One region of the Blautia sp. AM47-4 genome, then DNA from elsewhere that is predicted to be linked to it. Evidence: riboswitches for the same ligand, from Rfam matches in the RefSeq annotation. Region 1 holds a riboswitch; the other holds the start of a gene.

What was found. A riboswitch is a leader RNA that binds a small molecule or an ion and turns the genes downstream of it on or off. The one in region 1 is predicted to bind cobalamin.
Region 2: another riboswitch for cobalamin. It lies ahead of DW965_RS07765 (sirohydrochlorin cobaltochelatase); the one in region 1 lies ahead of DW965_RS12490 (hypothetical protein).

The regions. Positions count from the first base shown of each region.
Region 1 is NZ_QUHY01000018.1:51,539-64,154, forward strand. Features, by position in the region: gene DW965_RS12475 (FecCD family ABC transporter permease) at 1-497, opposite strand, end outside; gene DW965_RS12480 (ABC transporter substrate-binding protein) at 509-1,873, opposite strand; gene DW965_RS12485 (hypothetical protein) at 1,953-4,847, opposite strand; gene DW965_RS12490 (hypothetical protein) at 4,796-5,740, opposite strand; cobalamin riboswitch at 6,020-6,223, opposite strand; gene DW965_RS12500 (DUF885 domain-containing protein) at 6,343-8,109, shown strand; gene DW965_RS12505 (polysaccharide deacetylase) at 8,200-9,669, opposite strand; gene DW965_RS12510 (TrmH family RNA methyltransferase) at 9,845-10,615, opposite strand; gene DW965_RS12515 (potassium channel family protein) at 10,627-11,283, opposite strand; gene DW965_RS20430 (potassium transporter TrkG) at 11,299-12,027, opposite strand; gene DW965_RS20435 (potassium transporter TrkG) at 12,078-12,616, opposite strand, start outside.
Region 2 is NZ_QUHY01000008.1:129,339-141,954, reverse strand. Features, by position in the region: gene DW965_RS07780 (nitrous oxide-stimulated promoter family protein) at 1-80, shown strand, start outside; gene DW965_RS07775 (ABC transporter ATP-binding protein/permease) at 94-1,833, shown strand; gene DW965_RS07770 (amino acid ABC transporter ATP-binding/permease protein) at 1,833-3,563, shown strand; cobalamin riboswitch at 3,627-3,820, shown strand; gene DW965_RS07765 (sirohydrochlorin cobaltochelatase) at 4,115-5,419, shown strand; gene DW965_RS07760 (hypothetical protein) at 5,559-6,170, shown strand; gene DW965_RS07755 (DUF2798 domain-containing protein) at 6,283-6,741, opposite strand; gene DW965_RS07750 (TrmH family RNA methyltransferase) at 7,101-7,925, shown strand; gene DW965_RS07745 (AraC family transcriptional regulator) at 8,017-8,892, opposite strand; gene DW965_RS07740 (alpha-amylase family glycosyl hydrolase) at 9,243-10,784, shown strand; gene DW965_RS07735 (HelD family protein) at 10,843-12,616, opposite strand, start outside.

The DNA of each region.
Region 1 (12,616 bases):
ATATTTTTGATCCGCCGGGACATCAGCAGAATGAAGCTGACGGAGAGAAGGGATCCTAAGAATGCTGCAACAATCATCGTGTAAGATGTGATATTGCGCGCCCGCTCCAGATAAAAGATCATGGTCAGCGCCACGACCATTTTGGCTCCCGAGGAAATTCCAAGAACAAACGGACCGGCAATCGGGTTTTCAAAGAAAGTCTGTAAAAGGAAGCCCGACAGGGACAGAGCACCGCCCAGGATTGCCGCCATCAGAATACGCGGAAGGCGGATTTTCCAGATAATATTGTACGCTTTCCCCTCTCCGGTCCGCCGCAGCAGAATCCGGAAAATTTCCGGAATCGAAATATTTACGTTTCCGGAATTGATATTCAGCACGGTGATGGCGGCGAACGCCAGAATCAGCACCAGGAACACAGCGGCATACCGCGAACGGCGCCGGAAGTTTTCCATATGGAAACTGTTCTCTTTTCCTGTCATATTTTTTTTCTCTGACATACGTTCCTCCATCAGGATAATTTTCTTAAGAATACCATCTGATCCGGATCGCCGCCCGTTACCAGAAGGTTAATGTCGTTGGTAAACTGTGCAATTTTATCGGTTGCCTGATACATGGATTTCTCGGTTGTCCAGACGTTGCCCTCTTTGACTGCTTTGTAATCGGCAAACATGGAATCCTTTGCCAGCAGGTCGTCCAGGGTTTTGACGGTGGAATCGATGCTTGCGTTGTAGATCAGGTAGTCCGCATCTTCGGCCGTATCGTAGAACTGCTCCATCGTGATCGGCACGGATGTTTTTCCGCTGTCGTCCTGGAGATCACGGAAGGCGTTGCGCGCACCGCCAAGCTCGATCATGTTGGAAATGTAGTCCTCCGGGTTCCGCACAACGGCAGCTCCGCTCGTATTAATATAGAAGAAAGCGACCGTTTTTTCGGTATTCTGGAAATCCTTCAGATTTTCCACAACACTTGCCTGATTTGCAAAGAAGTCGGCTGCCTCCTCCTCTTTGTCCAGCATGGCACCGTAGAGTTTGATCCATTCGGTTCTGCCAAGAGGCTGGGATTCGTAGCTGGAACGGTCGATGAAGACCGGAATATCGAGCATCTCGATCATCTCCTGTACCTTCGGGGAATGGAGGATCATCGTGGATTCAATGGCCAGATCACAGTTCTCACTGACCAGAAGTTCGTAATCCGGCTCACTGTATTTTCCGGCGAAGATCATCGTTCCGGCATTCATCGCGTCAACGGCATCCTGTACGTACCAGTTGTCTGCGGTTTCACCGGAGAGACGAATCGTATCGAGGGAGTCGATGGCATCGAACAGCGCCATCGGAGAGGTTGCTGCCATGTAGATGCGTTCCAGCGGCTGATGGATTACAATTACGTCGGAATCGAGGTCATCCGGCGCCTCTTTTCCGTCCGGGACGAGCAGATACTGCGCGCCGTCTTTGACATCGATCAGTTTATAGCCGTCTGTGCAGTAGTATACGTTAAAGCACTCCGCGTAATTCAGGACCATCTTGCTCTCGATGGTGATTCCGGTGATGTCCGGTGCGTCGCTGACATCGTCTGTCGTTGCGAAACCATCCGCGGATGCGGTATCACTCCCGGAGGTGCTGCTCGCAGCAGTGGCTTCGGAGGTGCTTTCACTTTCAGCCGTACTTTCCGAGACGGATGTGCTCTCCGTCTGGCTTTCGGAAACGTCTGCTGCGGATGCTGTGGATGTGCTGCTCTCAGAAACTGCCGAAGTGCCCGACGCGGACGATGTGCTGCTTCCCGTTGATGCGGTGCTGCCGCAGGCCGTCAGTGACATCGCTGCTGCAAGAAAAAGTGCGGCCCATTTTTTCAGCTTTCTTTCGTTTTTTCCTGTCATTTGATATTCCTTTCTGAAAGAAAAAGCCGCTGCCATACGGCAGCAGCCCTTTCTCATTTTTTGCTGCAAATTATTGTACTTATTTATTCTCTTCTGCCTTTACCATCTGCTGGAACAGCTCGTTTGCCTGATCCTCGCATCCGAAGATCACGCCGTAGACTTTCAGCCACTCTGCTTTCGCAAGATCGGTCTTCTCGTCTGCGGAACGGTCAACCAGCATCGGAATGGTCAGGGTTGCCAGACGCTCTGCGGTGTCGGACAGACGCTCATTTTCCTCTTTCAGAAGTTCTTCCGTAGTCTTGTCTTCGTCTGCTTTCTCATCCGTTGTCTTATCGTCTTTATCGTCCTTCTGATCCTCAGCTTTGGTATCTGCGGTCTCGTCGGCTGCATCAGCATCTTCCTCATCTTTTGCATTTCCCGGAAGGAACTCAGACGGAAGAATTGCAAAATCGATTTCGTCTTTTACCAGAGCTTTGTAGTCCAGATCATCGAATGCTCCGTCGAAGGAGATTTTTTTGTCTTCCATTGCTTTTGCAATGTTTTCGATCTGGCAGTCTTTCTGCTCCATGCCGACTGCTTTGATGCTCTCTGCTGCGTCTAACTGCTCATCGAGAAGTTTCAGGGCATCCTCAGATGCTACGTATGTTTTCTCAACCGGAAGCTGGATCACGATCATATCTTTGTCCAGTCCTGCCGGAATCTCAACATCTTTCGGAACGATCAGATATTTGACAACATTGCCTTCGTACAGCTCTTTTGTCTTTTCGGTCAGATCTTTCGCTTTCTCAGTGCTGGTCTTTTTGGAATCGGATGCTGCTGCCGCTTCTTCCTCGTCGGTTGCTGCTGCGGTATCCTCCGCTGCTGCGGTATCGGTATCTTCTGCTTTCTTGTCGTCCTCGTTCTGTTTCTCCGGATCACGCTCGGTATCTTTTGTCATATCGATCTCCAGCAGGGTGATGCCTTCGTCGTAATGATACATCTTGAAGTACTCTGCGTAAGCAAGTTTTGTCTCTGCTTTGTATTCCAGTCCCATGATCTCTGGAGCGGTGGTATCCAACTTGGAGTTATCGGTGCTGATCGTGGAGATTGTTCCGTCTGCTTTTACAAATCCTGTGCTGGAAGAAGTGCTGCCGCCCTTCTTTGCTGCTGCCAAGGAGATGAAGATGTTGTAGGAAATCTCATGGGCAACGGACATTCTGGTGGTCATACCGATGATGGTATTGTTCTTGTTCAGCTCAACCGGAATGGTGAAGATGCTGCTTCCGCCGCTGACATTTGCCATGTATTTATTTCCGTTTGCTTTTACATATCCGTAGTACGGACTGCTGAATGCGATCGTTGCATAAGCCTGTCCGTTCGTTACAGTAATCTTGCTGCAGGAGATGGTTACCTTTCCGGATCCGCCGGAGAAGGAGAATCCGTCTGGTGTGTAAACGCCGTCTGCCAGTGTGGTTGCACTGTCTACTTTGGATGTGCCGCCGCTTAAGTCAGACTCATATTTGGATTCCTGCTCCGGTTTGGTATCGGCCGGTTTCTGGGTCGGTGCCGGAGTCGGGGTGCTGGTGGGTTTTACAACCGGTGTCTCAGATGGAGATACGGTTGGGGTATTGGTCGGAACGAGGGTTGGTTTCGGAGTATCGCCCTTGTTGTCATCCGACGGAAGGTCTCCGGTCTTTTTCAGGCTGGAAGATGCAATCGTGATGGCTCTGTCGTACCATTTGCCGCTCTTTACTGCATGAGCTGCTACAGCAAATTCCTGATCAAGTGCCTCTACCGGGATTTCAAACTGCATTCCGGTTTTGGTTTCACCGTCTAAGGTGTAGTCCACTTTTCCGGTGGAAGCGATCCATGCGCCGCTCTCTGCTGCCGCATCTTTTCCGGTTCCCATATACAGATAATCATAGCCGCTTCCGCTTAAGGTGATAACTGCTGTCATTTTTCCGTTTTTCGCGGTCAGTTTTACGCCGACTACCTTGAACATTGCTGCATTAGTTGTTGCCTCTGCACTGTAAATACCATCTGCTACTTTATTGGTCTCATCTGCCGGAAGATCTGCGGTCTTTTTCAGACTGGAAGATGCAATAGTAATGGTTCTTGCATACCATTTATCCCGTTTTGCAGAATGGGAAGAAACAACAAGTGCCTGATCGAGTGCTGCTACCGGAATATCATACTGCATTCCTGTTTTCGTCTCGCCGTCTGCTGTTGTGTAATCAACGGTGCCGACGCCTGCAATCCATGCACTCTTGTCTGTGGCAGCTGCCTCTTCCGGTGTTCCCATGTACAGATAATCGTAGGCAACACCACTTAACGTGATGCGTGCTTTCATGTCGCCGTCTTTTACGGTCAGCTCTACGCCGACTACTTTGAACATAGCTGCGCCGGTCTCCGCGGTTCCGCTGTAGATACCGTTTTCTACTTTCGCCGGTTCCGGAGTTGGAGTTGCGGTTGGAACCGGAGTCTCACTCGGAGTCGGGGTTGCAGTCGGGACCGGAGTCTCGGTCGGCTCCGGTATCGGAGTTACTTCCGGTGTTTTGCTTCCCGGAACTGCAAGATAAAGCTGCTGTTTGGTGTACCAGGTTCCGTCTTTCTTTCCAAGAACGATCGGAACGGTTGTGCCGGCTTTGTCCGCATCTACTTCAAATGTAAAGGAATAACCGCCGTTTGCTTCCTGCATTCCCTGGATAGCCGGTGTTTTTGCAAGGTCATCGTTCTTTCCAAGATACAGTTTATCAAATGATACGTTGTTTGTTTTCAGTGTAAGAACGAGTTTATCGCCCTTGTTGATCATTGTTGCCTCGGAGATGACGAACATTTTGAATACGCTGCCGTCCTCTTTGGTAACCGGTGCTTCTACACTGGCTGGCTTATTCGAGGAATCCTCACCTGGATTTTCGCTTGGAGTCTCGGTTGGTTCCGGTGTTACCGTCGGGATTGCATCGGTGCTGTGGATCGTAACGGTTTTATCAGCCATGTTTTTTTCTTGGCTGAGCGAACGGCAACATCCATCTGTTTGTCAAGCTCTTCCACCGGAATTTCAAAACGATATCCGGTCTTTTCTGCACCAGTCTTCGTATCCGTATAGGTTTCGCTTCCTGTCGGAGCAATCCAGCTCTTTTCATCTGCTGCGGCAGCTTCTGCTGCTGTTCCCGTATACAGGTAATCATAGCCGGTTCCACTCAGCAGAATGGATGCTTTCAGTTTTCCATCTTTTACGATGAGTCTGGAAGAAATCACACGGAACATGCTTCCGGTTGCTTCTGCAGAAGTCTCATACTCACCATCTGCCGGTTTTGCTGCTTCCGCTGCTTTTGTTTCTTTCTCCTCGGCTGTATTGGATGCCTCATTTTTGGTTGTTTCTTTTACTTCCGTTTTCGGCTGTTCTGCCGCCGGACTGGTATTCTCTTTTACAGCATCTTTGGTTTCTTCTTTTGCCAGTGTTTCTTTTTCAGCATCTTGGGAAGTCTCATCTGCTGCTTCCGGCTCTTTTTCTGTGGTATCGGCAGTCTCTTCACCGTCTTTTGCAGTGTCCTCTGCAGTATCTTCCGAAGCATCCTCATCTGCGGATGGTGTCTCGGTCTCGTCAGATCCTGCCAGTGTCTGATCCTCTGCAGGCGCGGCCGGTGTTTCCGTCGGCTCTTCTGCCGGAGTCTCTGCAGTGCTTTCACTGCTCTCGGTTTCTGCCGGTGTTGTTTCCGGTTCTGCCGTCTCTGCTGTTTCTTCGCTCTGCGGCGCTTCCTCTGCGGCTGCGCTGCTTTCTGTCTGTGCTGCTTTTTCCTGCGTATCTGCTAATACGCTGGCAGTCGGGCTCATGATCATGGACGCCGACAGCAGCAGTGCCAGAAATTTGCTTGAATTTCCTTTCATAACTTCTCCTTTTCTTCGGATCTCCTTCGCGCATCTGCTCCGGATTCCGTCTGACTTTTTCAGGCAACTGGGCGGTGCCTGTCCCCGTCAATGATGTCTCCCTGCAAGTAATCTTGTTTTTGAGGACACATTTTTTCTGCGAAAAGACAAACAGACATCTGCTTTTTCTGCAAAAGAGTTTCTCCACCGGAGCTCTTTTTCGGACGCATGGCGACAAAAAAGCAGATGTCCGATTTTACTTCGTACATCTTTCCATGAATATATGCTTTCATCGGAAGCGATTCACTAACCTTTCCAGCAGGTTTCCTGACTCGCAGATCTTCACGGCAGCCGCGCCTTCTCATGCGTTTCGCACAATGGCATTTCTGCAGCTAACACTCCCTGCTTACAGTGACCGGATCGCTCAGGATTTCCACCTGATTCTCTTTTACCTTCGCGGATTCTTTTTCAAATCCGTTCTGCACTGAAAAGTCCCTTATTTCATTCGTTACTGATTATAGCAAAGCCGTTTTGGAAAGTCAAATGAAAGGCCACGGAAAAAGCGCATAAAATCAGCATTTTTTACATACTTTATGATAACTGTCCGCACCGGAGCCTATTCTATGAAACCAGCTTCTCTGCACCGCCGCATCCTGTTCCCTCTGCTTCTGTGCGGCGGACTTCTTTTCGCCCTGCTGTTCTGGTATTTTTCCCCGTTCTTTTCCCCTGGTGAGAACCGCCGGTTTTCCGCGTATGTGGAGGAACGGTTCCACTCCGAGGTAACCTCTTCTGCCATCACGCTCCACTATACCCTCGCTGATCCGGCTTCCCGCGGAATTGCCCCCGGCACCGCCTCGTTCGGCACGGTTTCCATCCCTGACCGCACCTCGTATGATGCCCTGCTGCAGAGTGTGGAAACAACGCTCACATCCTTTCATCGCAACCGCCTCTCCGCGGAAAATCAGATCACGCTCGATCTTCTGCTCTACGAGCTGGACTGCGAGAAAATGCCGGGCAGCACCAGCCTTCTTGCGGAACCGCTCGGTCCGTCGCTCGGGATTCAGGCACAGCTTCCCATTCTGCTCGCAGAATACCCGTTCCGCACACAGCAGGATATCGCCGACTACCTCCATCTTCTGCAGGATCTCCCGCGCTATTTCTCCGACCTCATCGCACTCGAACAGGAAAAATCCCGGCAGGGCGTGTTTCAGAATGACCTTGCGGTCGATGGCATTATCCACCAGTGCAGTGCTTTTCTCGCCGACGCGGATACACCGGAAAGCCATCTGCTCCACACCGTTTTTCAGAATAAACTGCAGGCGTCTTCACTGTTTTCTGAGGCGGAAAGGAATCTCTGTCTGCAGACGCATGAAAAACTCCTTACCTCCTGTGTTTTTCCCGCCTACCGCTCTCTTTCCGATGCGCTTTCTTCACTCCGCGGCAAAGGAACACAGAACGCCGGTGGTCTTTCCCGGCAGGAAGGCGGACTTTCCTACTATGCATATCTTCTCCGCAGCCGCGTCGGTGTTGATGCTTCACCGGAGGAGCTGACCCGCCTTTTAACACAGCAGCTTGCGGACCAGTGTGCCGAAATGCAGATCATTCTCGATCAGAATCCGTCGCTCTCCCTCTCCGAGCAGGCGCTCGTGCTGCCGTTCTCCACGCCGGAGGAAATGCTTGCCGATCTGCAGAATGCCGTTTCTGAAGATTTTCCCGTTCTTTCGGGTATCGCATACGAAGTAAAGACCGTGGATGACTCCCTCAAGGATTTTTTAAGCCCCGCCTTTTATCTCACACCGCCCGCCGATATCAATTCACCCAACTCCATTTACCTGAATCCCGCGGATGAGATGACCGGCATCGAACTGTATTCCACACTTGCCCACGAGGGCTTTCCCGGCCATCTGTACCAGACCGTCTCGTTCTCGCGCTCCGACCCGCTTCTGATCCGCCATCTCTACGCGCCGTCGGGTTATGTGGAAGGATGGGCAACCTACGTTGAATCATATGCCTGCCGCTACGCCGCACGTAATCTCGATGCAAACACGCAGGCGCTCTGCCGTCTCTGGTATCTGAACCGCTCTGTGCATCTTACCCTCTGCTCGCTGCTGGATCTCGGAATCCACAGCCAGGGATGGCTCCTCTCGGATGCGTCAGCCTTTCTGGCGCAGTTCGGCATCACGGATGCGTCGGCCGCTGCCTCTTTATATCAGTATATTCTCGAGACACCGGCGAACTATCTGAAATACTGTGTCGGATCGCTCTCGTTTTCGCAGCTCCTCTCGGAAGTGCGGGAACAGGAAGGTGACTCATTCTCATTGATCGGTTTCCATGAAAAACTGCTCCGTCTCGGGCCTCTGCCGTTTCCGCTCGTAGAAAAATATCTGTAAACGGTTCGCCCTGCTGAAAAAAAGATCCCACAGACTTTCTTCTATAAATAATAGAAAGTTCTGTGAGATCTTTTTCATTTTCAAAATTCTTTAACCTAAATTGTAAAGAGATGGATCTGTCGGCCGCTGCGGATCAATAACAGAGGCAGAATCAAACAGATCGCTTGTTCTGTCCTCGCCGCCTCCGTAGAGGTTCTGGTACAGACGGTATCCATCCAGGTTTCTTCGTCCCATACGCAGGTAATTGTCTCTTACCTGAACAAAATACTGGGAGGAATCTACGTTGCAGTAGATGTTGAAGCCCTGGCTCTTTAAGTAAGCAAACTTCTCATTGTCCATCGTGTAATCGTGCCAGTCGGAAAGATCCTGTCCATGTGCAAAGATGATGATATCGCTTCCGCCGATGAGCGGTGCAACATACGTCAGCCATTTCTCGGTATCCGCCTGGATCGTCTCGATCGGTTTGTCGCCGACACGGATATGGCCCCAGGTATGGCTTGCGAATGTCCAGCCGTCTGCTTTGATCGCATCGGCTACTTTTTTCGCCTCCTCGCACTCTTTATCCCAGTCGAAATCCGGGTGTGCATCAAGCCATGCTACCTGATCATCCGTCAGATCTTCTCTCGTCTTGTAATCACCGTCGGTGCGGTATCCGAGGATTCCATCGTAGCCGGTCAGTGCTACGGTTCCGCGCGCATTGTGGTATACGGCATCCGGATGCGCTTCGATAAACTGATCCATCAGCGGGATACAGTCGTAAGCACCGGTCACAACAGTTCCGTCATCCTGAATATATTCGCAGGTCGGTTTTCCGTCGTCGCCGACTACCATCTTGCTGGCAATACCGCGTCCGTCGTAAGAGTGGTAATAGGAAAGGTCATCCAGAGAAAGAACGAATGCTTTCTTGCCCTCCGGCAGGTAAATGTCCCCTTCCTCGTAATGAACGGTTCCGTCATCATCTACGGTCTTTTTCACGAGATCGTTGATCGAAACCATGACATATCCTCTGTCGTACATCTGCTGGGTAATCGCGTTGAACTCATCCACGGTGGTCATCCACTGGCAGAAGCCTGCGGTCTGTGCGTTGTCCTGATAGAACGCTTTCTGCGGATCGACTACAAGAGAATGATAGAAAATGTGGGTTACTTCGTTGACGTTGACGCGCACACAGGCATCTCTCGTGCTGGTGTACTCTGCTACTTTTGTGATGATATCCGCGTCGGTCGCTGCGCCCTCTACGCTCTGGAGCTTTTCAATGGCTCCATCGTAATCGTATGTCTGCGCAAGTGCATCGGCTTCCGCCATAATCTGTGCTTTCGTTGTCGGCGCTTCAGCACTTCCCGTGCTGTCCGACGATACGGAACCGTCCACCTCTGCTGTTTTCTGATCCTCTTTTTCCTGTGCTTTCTGCTGGATTTTTTCTGTTCCTCCGGCCAAAGCCCAGACTCCAATGCCGAAGATGACAAGCAGAACACATAGAATTCCTGTTTTGATCATCAGCGCACGCTTCCGCTTTCTTCTTCGGAGCTCCTTTTTACTGATGTTTTTTTTCTCACTCATTTTTCCTTCCTCCCAAAACAGCTTTTGCTTTTCTGGCAAATATTACAGTTTTACCGGACTGACAGAAATTCAGCCCGGACTCTGCTCTTTCTATTTTAGCTCAAAATACCGGTTCTGTCGAGTAGGTTTCCGGCAGGTTAAGAGAAATGTAAGAAAACCGGTAACGCTCTTTCTTTTATGCGCGCTGGCCGTGTGCCTCATACATGAGAACGGCGGATGCAATCGCTGCGTTTAACGACTCCACTTTTCCTTCCATCGGAATACGGATCAGGCACTCGGCGGCCTCTGCCATTGCATCGGTCAGGCCGTTTCCCTCATTTCCGATCAGGAATGCCGTTCCTTTTGTGTAATCCTCCTCGCGGTAGGAATGCACGCCGTGCAGATGTGCCGCGTACGTACAGATCTTCCGCGCTTTTAAGCCTTTTACAAATCCGACCGCATCGTCGACGATCAGAAACGGCATACGGTAAATCGAGCCCATCGTCGAGCGAATCGTTTTCGGATTGAAGATATCCGCGGTACCGCGGCTCATGATGATGCCGGTGACTCCTGCGCCCTCTGCGGTGCGGATGATTGTTCCGACATTTCCAGGGTCCTGCAGATCCTCAAGTACCATCAGAAGCGGTGTCTTTCCGTTGTCCATCACCTCCTCTTCGGTGTAATGCGGCATGCGGATCATACTTAAAACACCCTGCGGCGTCTTCGTGTCGCACATGGACTGGAACACGCGGTCGTCCACTACTTCGTATTCTGTCCCGTCGGACGGCATTTCATGCATTTTGCTGCCGCTCTCAGACACATATACTTTTTTCAGCCATTCCCGCGGCGCTTCCTGGAACATTTTCCAGCCCTCCGCCACGAAAACATCCTGCTCCCGGCGTTCTTTTGCTTTTTTGTTCAGCGCAATAATGTTTTTTACCTGTGCATTGCTGCTGCTTGTAATCATGAATGGTCCCCTCATTTCCTGTTTTTCATCAATTTGGCAAGTTCTTTGTTTTCGCCGATCAGAATCAGCACTTCCTCTGCGCGGAGCAGCGTCTTCGGATTGACCGTGACACGGATGTCTTCCCCGTCCTTGACGGCGATTACGTTGATACTGTATTTCTTCCGCAGATCCAGCTCCTCGAGGTTATGCCCCGTCCACTCTTCCGGCACGGGAAGCTCTACCATGGAGAACGAATCCGACAGCATGAAGAAGTCCTGGAAGCCACCGGAAATCAGGCTTTTTCCGAGGCGGATGCCCGTCTCACTCTCCGCCATCACGACGCGGTCCGCGCCGACTTTTTTCAAAATATTGGCATGCATCTGGCTCATGCCCTTTGCGATGACGAGCGGCACGCCCGCCTCTTTTGCCTGCAGGGTGGCGAGGATGCTCGACTCCATATTTTCAGAGATGCCGACGATCACGACATCCATGTTGCTGATGCCAAGCGATGCAAAAACACGGCTGTCGGTGATGTCCGCGCGCGCCGCATATGTGACGAGATCGGCGATCTCCTGTACCAGCTCCGGGTCTTTATCGACTGCGAGCACTTCTTTTCCTGCCTGTGCCAGCGTCGTCGCCACGGCGAAGCCGAATTTTCCAAGTCCGATGACTGCGTATTGTTTACTCATGTTTTTTCTCCTCTTTTATCCAATCAGCACCCGCTGTTCCGGGCGCTGGATATCCACATCTTTTCTTCCGCTTCTCCGCCGCAGTGCGATGGCCAGCGTAACCGGTCCAAGACGTCCCATGAACATGACCAGAATTACGATGATTTTTCCCGCCGCCGGAAGTGTCGGCGTAAGCGACCGCGTCAGTCCCACGGTTGCCACAGCGGAAACGATCTCATACAGGCAGTCCAGCAGAGGACTTCCGGTGACAGAGATCAGAAGCACCGTCGCGGTGAATGCCATCGTCAGTGCGAAGAAGAAAATAACGACCGCGGTGCGGATGTTTTCTTCCATGACCTTCCGTCCCCAGACCACGGTGTCGGAATCGCCGCGGATGTAGGATGCGACGACCACGAGCAGAATCGCAACAGTCGTCGTCTTGACACCGCCCGCCGTTCCCATCGGAGAGCCGCCGATGAACATGAGGATCATACTTACCATCGCGGAGCCGTCCGAGAAGTTTGCCTGCGGGATCGTCTCAAAGCCGGCGGTTCGCGTCGTCACGGACTGGAAGAAGGCCGCCATAGCCTTCTGCGCCGGTTTTAAGCTGCCAAGCGAGGATGCGTTGTTCCAGTCCAGCGCGAGGATCAGAAGCGCCCCGCCGAACAGAAGAATGACGGTTGTCGTCAGAACCAGTTTGGTGTGGAGCGTGAAGCCGCGCACGAAGTTTTTCCGGGTCCGTTTTCCTTTTACAAGATCCTGCACGCGCTCCAGCACTTCCCACCAGACCGGAAAGCCAAGGCCGCTTAAGAAAATCAGCCCATCGTCGTAAAGTTGATGAGAGGGTTCGTCACAAACGGGGCGAACGAGGATTCCCCGACGAGGTCAATTCCGGCGTTGCAGAAGGCGGATACGGAGTGGAACAGGCTGTAGCCGATTCCCTTCCAGAAACCGTATTCCGGCACAAACCAGAAGCTGTAGAAAAAGGCTCCCGCCAGCTCCACCGCCGCCGTGCCGATCAGCAGCTTCCGCACAATACCGACGCTGCCCTTTAAAACCGGCAGATTGTAAGTGTCCTGGATCAGTTTACGGCTCTGCAGACTGATTTTCCGGCGCAGGATCAGAAACACCATCGTCAGGCACGCCATGATGCCAAGACCTCCGAACTGAATCAACCCGAGGATCACAATTTTTCCAAAGGTACTCCATGTCGTCGCCGTCGGAACGGTGACAAGGCCCGTCACGCAGACAGATGTCGTTGCGGTAAACAGGGCGTCGAGCCAGTAAACGCTTTTTCCGTCCGCCGCAGAAACCGGCAGGCAAAGAAGAATTGTCCCCAGCAGAATCACCGCAG
Region 2 (12,616 bases), on a different contig from region 1:
GGATGCTGCTGTATCATCCGATTTTAGCTATCTGGCATTTAATCTGCAGCATGAGAGAGAAGCGAAAAGCAAAAGCATAAAAGAGAGGTACTTATGATTAAAACAAGACTGGTGGGGCTGCTGTCCCACGCGAAAAAGTATATCGTGTACACGATTCTGTGGCAGTGGGCGGCGCTTCTGTCGCAGGTGATCGCGGTATTTACGGTCGCCGATCTGCTGGAACGGGTCGTGTATGGTGCGGTAACGGCAGCGGCTGTGAAACGGACGATTTTTACACTGGCAATTGTTGTTGTGATCCGCTTTTTCTGCGAGCGGATGGGCGCGCGGTCGTCGTATCTTGCGTGTGTGGATGTGAAGCGGATTCTGCGCGAAAAAATTTATGAAAAAATGCTGAAGATCGGTGCATCGTACAGCGAGCAGGTGTCTTCCTCAGAGGTCGTACAGGTGTCCACCGAAGGTGTGGAGCAGCTCGAAACATACTTTGGAAAGTATCTGCCGCAGCTGTTTTACAGCTTGCTCGCACCGCTCACGCTGTTCGCCATCCTCTGCCGGGTGAGCCTGAAAGCGAGCGTGGTCCTTCTGATCTGCGTGCCGCTGATCCCGGTTTCGATCGTAGTGGTACAGAAGATTGCGAAGAAGCTGCTGAACAAATATTGGAGTATTTACACAGGGCTCGGCGATTCGTTCCTTGAAAATCTGCAGGGTCTGACGACCTTAAAAATCTATCAGGCCGACCAGCAGAAAGCCGACGAGATGGATGTGGAATCCCAGAACTTCCGCCGGATCACGATGAAAGTTCTGACGATGCAGCTCAACTCAACGAGCGTGATGGACATCGTAGCATACGGCGGCGCGGCGGTTGGCATGGCGGTGGCGGTATCGGAATTTCTGAAAGGAAACCTCACCGTGTCCGGCACGCTCTGCATTGTGCTGCTGGCGAGTGAGTTTTTCCTGCCGCTGCGTCTGCTCGGATCGTTCTTCCACATCGCGATGAACGGCATGGCGGCGAGTGACAAGATTTTCAAAATCCTCGATCTGCCGGAGCCGCAGACGGGAGAGCGGACGCTGCCGGACGGACCGCTGGATGTCGTGTTGGAGGATGTACATTTTTCCTATGAAGAGGACCGGGAAATCTTAAAAGGCATTGACCTGACGCTCCCGGCGGGCAGTTTTGTATCACTGGTCGGCGAATCCGGCTGCGGAAAGAGTACGATCGCGGGCATCCTTGCGGCAAAGAACCGCGGATATGCGGGAAGCATCACCCTGGGCGGCGTGCCGCTCTCGGAAGTCAATGAGACGGATCTGATGAAGCATGTTGTTCTGGTCCGCCACAACAGTTACTTATTTAAAGGAACCGTAGAAGAGAACCTGCGCATGGCGAAACCGGATGCGACGAAGGAGGAGATGGAGGCAGTTCTGCAGAAAGTCAATCTGCTGGGATTCTTACAGACACAGAATGGACTGCAGACAGAGCTTCTCGAAAAAGCAGGAAACCTCTCCGGCGGCCAGTGTCAGCGTCTTGTGATTGCGCGGGCGCTGCTTCGGAGCGACAGTGCGGTGTATATCTTTGATGAAGCCGCATCGAATATTGATGTCGAGAGTGAAGAGCTGATCATGAATGTGATTCATGAACTCGCAAAGACGAAAACGGTATTGCTGATTTCCCACCGCCTTGCGAACGTCGTACAGTCAGATCAGATTTATTTCCTGAAAAACGGTACCATCTGCGAGCGTGGAACGCATGCGGAACTGATGGAACAGAACGGAGCATACCGTCATCTGTACGACAGCCAGATGGTACTGGAAAACTATGGAAAGCAGGGGAATGCATGATGAACGAGAAGAAAAATACAGCAAAACGCAGAAGCGCCCTCCGGATTATGGGAAGCCTGATCGGGCTGGTGAAGCCATTGCTTCATATTATGATGGCGGCAATTATTCTTGGAACAATGGGATATTTATGTGCGATCTTCCTGACGATTCTGGCAGGACAGGTCATCGTGCATGGCTTACTGACGGGCGCGGCAGGGACGAGCCTTTCGGTGCAAAACATGTGGCTTGTACATACCCCGGTAAAAACGATACTCACGGTGATGATCGTGATCGCGGTGCTGCGCGGCATTCTGCATTATGCGGAGCAGTACTGCAACCACTTTATTGCTTTTAAACTGCTGGCGATCATCCGCCATAAAGTGTTTGCAGCTTTGCGGAAGCTCTGCCCGGCGAAGCTGGAAGGACGGGACAAAGGAAATCTGATTTCGATTATCACAACCGATATCGAACTTCTGGAAGTATTCTATGCGCATACGATTTCTCCGATTGCGATTGCAGCATTAACTTCTCTGATTATGGTATGCTTCATTGGAAGATACCATGTTCTGGCAGGGCTGCTTGCACTTACGGCGTATCTGACGGTCGGCGTTGTGATCCCGATGTGGAACGGAAAGCGCGGAAGCCAGAAAGGAATGGAGTTCCGGACAGGCTTTGGCGAGCTGAACAGCTTCGTGCTGGATTCCCTGCGTGGCCTCGACGAGACGATTCAGTACGGACAGGGCGAAAAACGGAAAGAGCAGATGTCAGGGCGGTCGAAAGAACTGGCTTCTGTGCAGGAAAACTTAAGCCGCATGGAAGGCTCCCAGCGGTCTGCCACCAACATGGTGATTCTTCTGGCATCGTTCGGCATGCTGGCACTGACGATCTATCTTTACACGAAAGGCGGGATCGGATTTGAGGGAGTCCTGACCTGCACAGTCGCGATGATGGGTTCCTTCGGCCCGGTCGTGGCGCTGTCCAGCCTGTCGAATAACCTGAATCAGACGCTGGCAAGCGGCGAGCGTGTGCTTTCCCTTCTCGAGGAAGCGCCGCTGGTGGAGGAAATTCCGGGAGATGCGGCATCCGGCGGTGACCACGCATTTGCAGGAGCCGAGGCGCAGAATGTAACGTTTGCCTACGAAGACGAGACGATTCTGGATCAGTATTCGCTGAAACTGGAACCGGGAAAAATCACCGGCATCCACGGCGCGAGCGGTTCCGGAAAATCGACGATCTTAAAACTTCTGATGCGCTTCTGGGATGTCCAGACGGGGCGCGTTTCCGTGGACGGAGCCGATGTCCGCAAAATCCCGACAAAGCATCTGCGCGATATGGAAAGCTATGTGACGCAGGAGACACACCTGTTCCACGATTCGATTGCGAACAATATCGCTATTGCAAAACCCGGCGCGAAGCGGGAAGAAATTATGGAGGCGGCGAAGAAGGCGTCCATACATGATTTCATCATGACACTGCCAAATGGCTACGACACCGAAGTCGGAGAACTCGGCGATACGCTGTCCGGCGGAGAAAAACAGCGGATCGGTATCGCGCGGGCATTCCTGCATGACGCATCCATGATCCTGCTGGACGAGCCGACATCGAATCTTGATTCCTTAAATGAAGGAATTATTCTGAAATCCCTGAAAGAATCGGCAGAAGAGAAAACCATTGTGCTCGTATCGCACAGAGTGTCCACGATGAACGTCGCGGATGTGGTATATGAAATGGAAAATGGCCGGATTTCCTGATTTTACAGCACTTGACAGAGAAAAGACGATGTGCTACACTAACAGTCGTTAAAGAAAAGACAATTAAATATCGATGTGTAAGGTGTCGGACATACGTGTCCGGTGAAAAGGGAAGCAGGTGTGAATCCTGCACGAACTCGTCACCGTATTTTGCAAGCAGGGGAATGATCCACTGGGAAACCGGGAAGGAGACCGATGCGCTGGAGTCAAATCCTGAAGCAATGAGCCGGGAGACCTGCCTTTCGCAGTACAGGAACGTTACGTTCGTGCCACGAGGAACTGGCAGTACAAAACAGGAAAGCGGACATTTGCCCCACAGCGGGTGAGATGGTTTTCTTTGTGATAAAAATACTGGAAGCCCCTCGTTGAAAAACGAAAGGGCTTCTTTCTATTTACGCGGGCAACGAGCCAAAGTCCGTGCTTGCACGAGACCTTAGCGACTGCCGCGATAACTTGAGAAACTCGCGGAGCGTGTTTCTCATAGTTTGAAATGTAAAACGTCCCCGATATTGGTTGTTGCAAAGATACCAGCAAATGGGAGGAAAACAAAAATGAAAAAGAAACTTGTAGTCGCTTTAATTTCAGCAGCTATGGTAACATCTATGCTCGGCGCATGCGGAAGCAGCAACGCATCCAGCAGCAGCGCAAGCAGCACAGCAACAAGCAGCGTAAGTGCATCTTCCGCATCTGAGGAAGACACCACAGCAGCAAGCAGCAGCGTAAGCGCATCTTCTGCATCTGAAGAGGTATCCGCAGATGCAGACCAGGAGGCAGCAGATAAAGTGGCAGCTTTGATTGACGCAATTTATGTACAGGAAAGAAATGATAACACCGACGAGCAGTGCAAAGAAGCAAAAGAGGCATGGGATGCCCTGACAGACGCGCAGAAGGAACTTGTAGAAGGAGAGAACGCAGATCCGGATTACTTCGGAAGAGACACAGGTGATGCTTCCAAGGATGATCCGTTAAACGGAGACGAGATCGGCGAGAATGAGCTTCTGGTTGTAAGCTTTGGTACTTCCTTCAACGACAGCCGTGCTGAGGATATCGGAGGCGTTGAGAAAGCTCTGCAGGCTGCATATCCGGACTGGTCCGTAAGACGTGCCTTCACTGCACAGATCATCATCAACCATGTACAGGCCCGCGATGACGAGAAGATCGACAACGTAGATCAGGCACTGGAAAGAGCTGTAAGCAATGGCGTGAAAAAACTGATTATTCAGCCGACTCATCTGATGCACGGCGCAGAGTACGACGAGCTGAAAGAAGCAGTAGATAGCTATAAAGATAAATTTGAGTCCGTAACCATCGCAGAGCCGCTGCTTGGCGAGGTTGGAAGTGACGCTACCGTAATCAACGAGGACAAACAGGCCGTTGCAGAAGCAATCACGGCACAGGCAGTAAAATCTGCAAATTATGACAGTCTGGATGCAGCAGCAGAGGACGGCACTGCTTTCGTATTTATGGGACATGGTACTTCCCACACTGCAAATGTAACCTACAGCCAGATGCAGACACAGATGGATACTCTTGGATACAAAAACGTATTCATCGGAACCGTTGAGGGCAAGCCGGAAGAGACCGCTTGCGAGAACGTGATCGAGGCAGTAAAAGCAGCCGGATACAAGAAAGTAATTCTTCGGCCGCTGATGGTTGTTGCAGGTGACCACGCAAACAACGATATGGCAGGCGAGGATGAGGATTCCTGGAAGAGCCAGTTTGAGGCATCCGGTGCATTCGACGAGATCGACACTCAGATCGAAGGTCTTGGAAGAATTGATGCTGTTGAGCAGCTGTATGTACAGCATACCAAGGCAGCTATGGACGGCAACGGCGTTCAGGACGATGCTGAATAATTAGGGGTTGCATTCCGAACGTAAAATAGAGTAAAATAAGATCCGGCAGTACGGCTGAAGAGACTCAGTGTGCTGTCGGATTTTAAGTTGAGCGGATGAAAAAGATCCGCTTCAAGGTGATACAAGGAGGAAATTTATTATGAGAAAAAAATTGGCAGTTCTTTTTCTTGGAGCAGCACTGACTGTATCCATGCTCGGCGCATGTGGCGGAAAGGATGCAGCGTCATCTTCTGCATCTGCAGTATCTGCGTCTTCTGCGGCAGACGCATCTTCCGCTTCTGTACAGGATGCATCTAAGGCAGAGAGCAGTACATCCACATCAGATGTTTCAGCAGAAAGCGTATCGGCAGCGGAGACTGCAGGAGAAAGCAGCGCATCAGAGCTGGAAGACGGTACGTATACGGCAGACTTCAATACAGACAGCAATATGTTCCATGTCAATGAAGCAAAAGAAGGAAAAGGTGTCCTGACGGTAAAAGACGGAAAAATGACCATCCACGTCAGCCTGGTATCCAAAAACATTGTCAATGTCTTTGTGGGAACAAAAGAAGAAGCGCAGGCAGACGGTGCAGAGCTGATCGAGCCGACCACAGATGAGGTAACGTATTCTGACGGAACCACAGATGAAGTGTACGGCTTTGATATCCCGGTAGAAAAACTGGACGAGGATTTCAATGTTGCGATCATTGGTAAAAAAGGAACCTGGTATGATCATGTAGTCAGCGTATCCAATCCGGTACCACAGGAGTAATCCGGGAAAAAACAAAAAAGATATCCACAGAAGGTGAACCATTTTGCACCGCCTGTCCACAGAAATTGTGGACAGAGAGGGGAAAAACGGTTCCCTTTGTGGATATCTTTTCTTATTTCTCCGGAAACAGTTTGCGGAACAGAAAACGGATGAAGGGTCCGCAGTACATGAGCTGCCAGAAGAAGGCAACCGGGAAATTTAAGAACGTGGTTTGGAGCCAGACAGCGACAAATTCTTTTCCGGCATTTTTAAACAGCAGTGTTGCAATAAAACTCATAATCGGACACATAATAGCAATAATCATAATGGAAATTGCCAGCGTGATTACGATCGGACGATCCTGCGGTGTTACCATGCAAAAAGCTAATTTGTGAGCCAGATGATCCACGAGGAAAAACTCGAGGATAAAAGCGGCCGGCCACATGATTATCATCTCGTGAAACGCCATCAGAAAGACCTGATTTGTCATTCCGCCGATGTTCATGGAAATGTTGTAGCAGATCATGGCATAGACCATCAGAAAGGACATCATGAGGGTAAATACAACGTTTTGAAATTTTGTTTTTGGCATCGATTGTTCTCCTTTTCTTTGCAATTTTGAAAAATGGGCGCAAAAAAGACACATGTGTTGTTCGTTAACCAAGCAATGCACTTGTGCCGTTTCCAATCTGATACCAATCTTTTCTGCAGTTTTTAATTTTGAACCGTCGATTATTATAACGTCTCCGGCGGCGTTTGGCAAGAGAAAATTGAGAAATTTTTAAAAAAGACAGATAAACAAGAAAATTCGATGCGTGCTGGAAGCACGGTTTGGCGAATGGTGCGGGGAACGGCACCGGCGGGAAAAAGAATGGATTGCGAAACGGGAGCGGGATTGCTACAATAGAACATAGTGAAAACAAAGAGAAAACGCAAAAGGAAATCAATATTATGTCAGAGATCAGAAAAATCGAAAACTTTGCGGCGCCGGAGCTCGACGTGTATGCGCGTCTTTCAGAACCGCAGTTATTGCACTATTATGAACCGCAGCCAGGCCTTTTTCTTGCGGAGAGTCCGCGTGTCATCGAGCGTGCGCTGGATGCCGGATATGAACCGGTTTCGTTCCTTGCCGGAAGCGCAGAGCTTGCCGCAAACGAAGCACTCTTTGCGCACTGCCCGGACGCGCCGGTCTATACAGCAGAGACGAAGGTGCTGGAACAGCTCACAGGCTTTGCCCTCACGCGCGGCATGCTCTGCGCGATGCACCGCCGCACGCTTCCGGCTATGGAGGAAATCTGCCGGAATGCCCGCCGCGTGGCGATTCTGGAAAATGTCGTGAACCCGACGAATGTCGGTGCGATTTTCCGTTCCGCCGCCGCGCTTGGCATCGATGCCGTGCTCCTCACATCAGGCTGCAGCAACCCGCTGTACCGCCGCGCCATCCGCGTGAGCATGGGAAATGTCTTCCAGGTCCCGTGGACCGTGCTGCCAGGCGGCAGTTACTGGCCGGAGCAGGGAATTGCTTCACTGCAGGAACTTGGATTTTATACCGTTGCGATGGCATTAAAAGAAGACTCCGTTCCGATGGATGATCCGTCGTTAAAAACGCATGAAAAGCTCGCCATTCTGCTCGGAACCGAGGGTGACGGACTGGCAAGTGATACGATCGCTGAAACAGATGCAACCGTGCTGATTCCGATGACACACGGTGTGGATTCACTGAACGTCGCTGCGGCGAGCGCTGTCGCATTCTGGGAGCTGGCGGGAAGAAGATAAAGATGTTCCGTCGGTACCGGAGATTACGGAATAAAAATAGGATCAGAGATAGATTTTCGGGATGCATATTTTGATGCATCCCTTTTTGAATTTACGGATTTTGAAATTCCTTCCGATACATCTGCGGCGTACATCCCACTTTGTTTCGGAACTGCCGGTTGAAGTTGGAAAGGTTGCGGAAACCATTGTCGTACGCGATTTCGGACACACTCCGCGTCGTACTGCGCAGCGCCTCGCAGGCGGCTTTGATCCGAAGCTGTGTCAGATATTCAACGGCCCCGAGTCCGAAGGTCTGCTTAAAACAGCTCATAAAATAGCTTTTGCTCAAATGCGACAGCCTGGCAAGTTCCTCTATGGTAATCGGGTCGGCGAAGTGCTCCTGGATATAGGCGAGCACAGGCCGCAGGTTTTCAGCAGCCGCAGGCATGGCGGGACGATCGGTGCAGAGTTCCGGCGATGCGGCGAGCAGATAGAAGAAGCGGAGCAGCTCACTTTTCAGCAGAAGATCGGAGACAGCAGAGTTTTCACGGATGCAGCGGAAAATCTGATGGACGGATGCAGAAAGTGCAGCATAACCGGAATGTTCGGGTGAAATCGGTGCCTGGATGCGGCGCCGGGCGGAGAAAAACGGCTGCAGAATTTCCGTGTAGCTGCGGTCGTCATACCCGCCGATCAGCATATTCTGGTGGAAAACAATCGTATCATAAAACATCGACTCCTGCTCGGCGGGCAGAATGGCATGTACGAGGTTCGGCTGAATCAGAAAAATATCACCGGCATGCGCCGTAAGCAGACGGTCCTCATACTGAAAATACCCCGTTCCGCGTTTGATATAATTCAGCTCCATCTCCCCGTGCCAGTGCAGCGGTACGCCGGGAAAATAGTCGGGCATCCGGCAGTCATAATAACTGTAGGGAACCTGCATGGAGCCGTGCTGGCGTTTTTCTTTCGCAGCAGAAAGCATCATAAAATCCTCCTCCAAAAAGCATGTCCGTAAAATGCCGGGAATGGCAGAGCGTGGCATGGATAAAATCAGTTAATGTTCACTCAGCAGTGAAACACTTGCTGTTTCGCTGCGTAAGAAAGTGATTCAGGTGTGAGCAGCCCTCCTTTTGCGAAGCAAAACTTTAAATGAGGGTTGCGAAGGTTACAGTTCGCTGGGTACCAGTGAACTGTAACTAAAATCATAGAATAGTATTAGAATGAAATAGGAAATTACTGGTATTTCAGCGGATACAGTAGTAATATATCATATAGAAACACTTGCTGCAACGACGAAAATACAGCAGAAATAAGAGCGAAAGAGGGAAAGAAAAAATGTCAAAATGGTTAGATAACGCAGTATTTTATGAGATTTACCCGCAGTCCTTCAACGACACCAACGCCGACGGAATCGGAGATTTCCAGGGTATCATTGAAAAATTAGACTACATCAAGGAGCTGGGCTGCAACGCCATCTGGATCAACCCGTGCTTCCTGTCCCCATTCGGTGATGCAGGATACGATGTCGCAGATTACTGCCGCGTTGCACCGCGCTACGGAACGAATGAGGATCTGAAGAGAGTTTTCGAAGAGGCACACAAACGTGACATGCACGTTCTGCTCGACCTGGTTCCGGGCCATACATCTGTTGAGCATCCATGGTTCAAAGAATCCATGAAAGCAGACCGCAATGAATTTACAGACCGCTACGTATGGACCAATAACGTATGGGAAGCACCGGAAGGAATGGGAAGCCTGCGCGGCATTTCCGAGCGTGACGGCGCCTGCGCCATCAACTTCTTCTCCAACCAGCCGGCCCTGAACTATGGCTTTTATCAGCCGGATCCGGAAAAACCGTGGCAGCAGTCCTTTGATGATGAGGGACCGCAGGCAACGCTGGCAGCGATGGAAGATGTCATGAGATTCTGGCTGAACATGGGCTGCGACGGCTTCCGTGTCGATATGGCGGGCTCCCTGGTAAAGAACGATCAGGAAGGCAAAGGAACCATCCGCCTGTGGCAGCAGGTACGGAAATTTCTCGACGCCGAGTTCCCGGATGCAGCCATGGTATCCGAGTGGGGCGAGCCGGACAAATCCTTACAGGGCGGCTTCCACATGGACTTCCTGCTTCACTTTGGACCGTCCCATTACAACGATCTGTTCCGCTGCGATGAGCCATTCTTCTCCAAACGCGGAAAAGGAGATATCTCTGAGTTTGTAGAGACCTACAAAACCAACTACAATAAGACCGCACAGAAAGGCCTGATCTGCATCCCGTCCGGAAACCATGATATGGACCGTCTGGCACGCCGTCTGCAGGGGGATGAGCTGAAAATTGCTTTCGCTTTCCTTCTTTCCATGCCAGGTGCGCCGTTCATCTACTACGGTGATGAAATCGGTATGCGCTACGTCGAAGGCCTGAAATCCGTTGAGGGCGGATACAACCGCACCGGTTCCCGTTCTCCGATGCAGTGGGATGACAGCACCAACGCAGGATTCTCCAGCGCACCGGCCAGTGACCTCTACATCACCATGGACCCGGGCAAAGACCGTCCGACCGCCAAAGCACAGATGGCCGATCCGGATTCCCTGTACCACGAAGTTAAAAAACTCATCCAGATCCGCCAGAGCAGCAAAGCACTCTTAAGCCGCGGAACCATCGAGTTCGTTTATGCAGAGAAAAACCAGTATCCGCTGGCATACGTCCGTGAGGCTGAGGGTGAAAAAGTCCTCGTTATCATCAACCCATCCGACAAAGAGCAGTCCTTCCCATACAGTGCAGAGCTGAAGGATGTCTACACGATCGGAGGAAAAGCAGAATCCAAAGACGGAACCATCACCATCCCGGCACAGTCCGCAGGATTCTATCATATCTGATCGAAAATAAAAATGACAGGGAGATCCAATCGAATTTTTTCGGAGGATCTCCCTGTTTTTAAATATGATACACTCTCAGCTCATGCAATGCCCTGGTCGCTGCAATATACTGCGCCTGCATCATTATCTCCCGTTTCTCGTCCTTCGGGAAAATAGAGAACACCTGATCAAACTCCAGCCCTTTCGCCAGATAAAATGTGGTAACCGTCAGTCCTTTCTTAAAACTGGAGCTGTCACGGTTCAGCCAAGAAAGCCGCTTCCCGCAGTCAAAATCTTTTTCTGCCAGAATCCCCCGCAAAATTAAATAAGCCCGTTCCGCCGTCTTCTCATCCGGTACAATCACCGCCGCCGTCTCATACGTTTTCTCATCTGGAAACAGCGTATCCACTGCCTCCCGCAGAGCCGCCTCAAGATCCGTGACATCCCGTTCCAACACCGGCATTCCGTGCCGTTCAAACAGCTCCAGATCCGTCACGCCAATGAGATTTGCCGCATACGACGCAATTTCCACCGTATTCCGGTAACTCTTCCGCATCTCAATCCGCCGCAGATCCTTCCCGAAAATCCCCGGTAAAAACTGCAGTACATCCTGCTGCTGATCCGCCATCGTCTGCGCCCGGTCGCCGAGAATCGTCATCTTACAGGAAAACATCCGCCGGATAATCAGATACTGGAGCAGCGAATAATCCTGCATTTCATCAATCACCAGATGCTTAATATTCGACCGCTCCGCCTGCCGCGACAGGCGGTACTTCAGATACAGAATCGGATACACATCCTCATACCGCAGTTTCCGCTTCTCCAACGGCCGCCGCGGCAGCGTCTGATATCCCTCTTTCTTCAGAAAACGATTGTAGAGAACATAAAAATCCATCGTCTCATACATCTTCCGGAATTTTTCGATGAGCGGAATCCGCTCCTCCTCCGGCAGATCCCGGTTCAGCAGCGTCTCGATCTCGTCAATAAACGTCTCCGCCACCGCATCCATCCGCGAGAGCAGCGGAATATCCGCAAACTTGTCATAAAACAGCGTAATAATCTCCGATTCTGACTTCACAAACGACTTATACGAAACGTCTGAGAAATTCATCAGCTCGTCCTCAAGCTCCAGCGCAAATCCCTCCATCTGGTCCACAAACGCCTGCGACTGTTTTAAAGCAAACCGTTCTGCGGCTTTTGGATCCCGCATCTCCCGCTCAATCTGATCACAGCGGTCCTCACAGTCCGCCGCCGTGTCCTGTAATTTGCGGTAAGCAAAGAGATCAAAACTCATCTCCTGAATATTCTCCTCACCGAGCTCCGGCAGAATATGTGAAATATAATCCGAAAATACCCCGTTCGGCGATAAAATCAGAATATTCGAAGACTTCAGATTCTGTCTGTCATGATACAAAAGGTAGGCAATCCGATGCAGCGCCACCGATGTCTTGCCGCTTCCCGCCGCTCCCTGAATTACCAGAATCCGGTCCTTCGTATTGCGGATGATCGCATTCTGTTCCTTCTGAATTGTGCGGATAATATTCTTCAGCTGTACCTCGCCGTTGCTGCCAAGCTCCGCCTTTAAAATATCATCATCAATTTTCACATCACTCTCAAATCCGTAAATCATCTTTCCATCCCGGATCTTATACTGCCACTTGGAACAGATTTCCCCTGTCATCTCGCCGCCCGGAGCCAGATAGGAAGCCGGCCCGCGGTCAAAATCGTAGAAAAGACCGCTGACCGGGCTTCTCCAGTCGTAAATCAGCGGCAGCTCGCCCGGCCGCTCCGCAAAATTGCCGATGCCGATATAGAAAATTTCCGGCTCATCATCCCCGTCATAGCAGAAATCC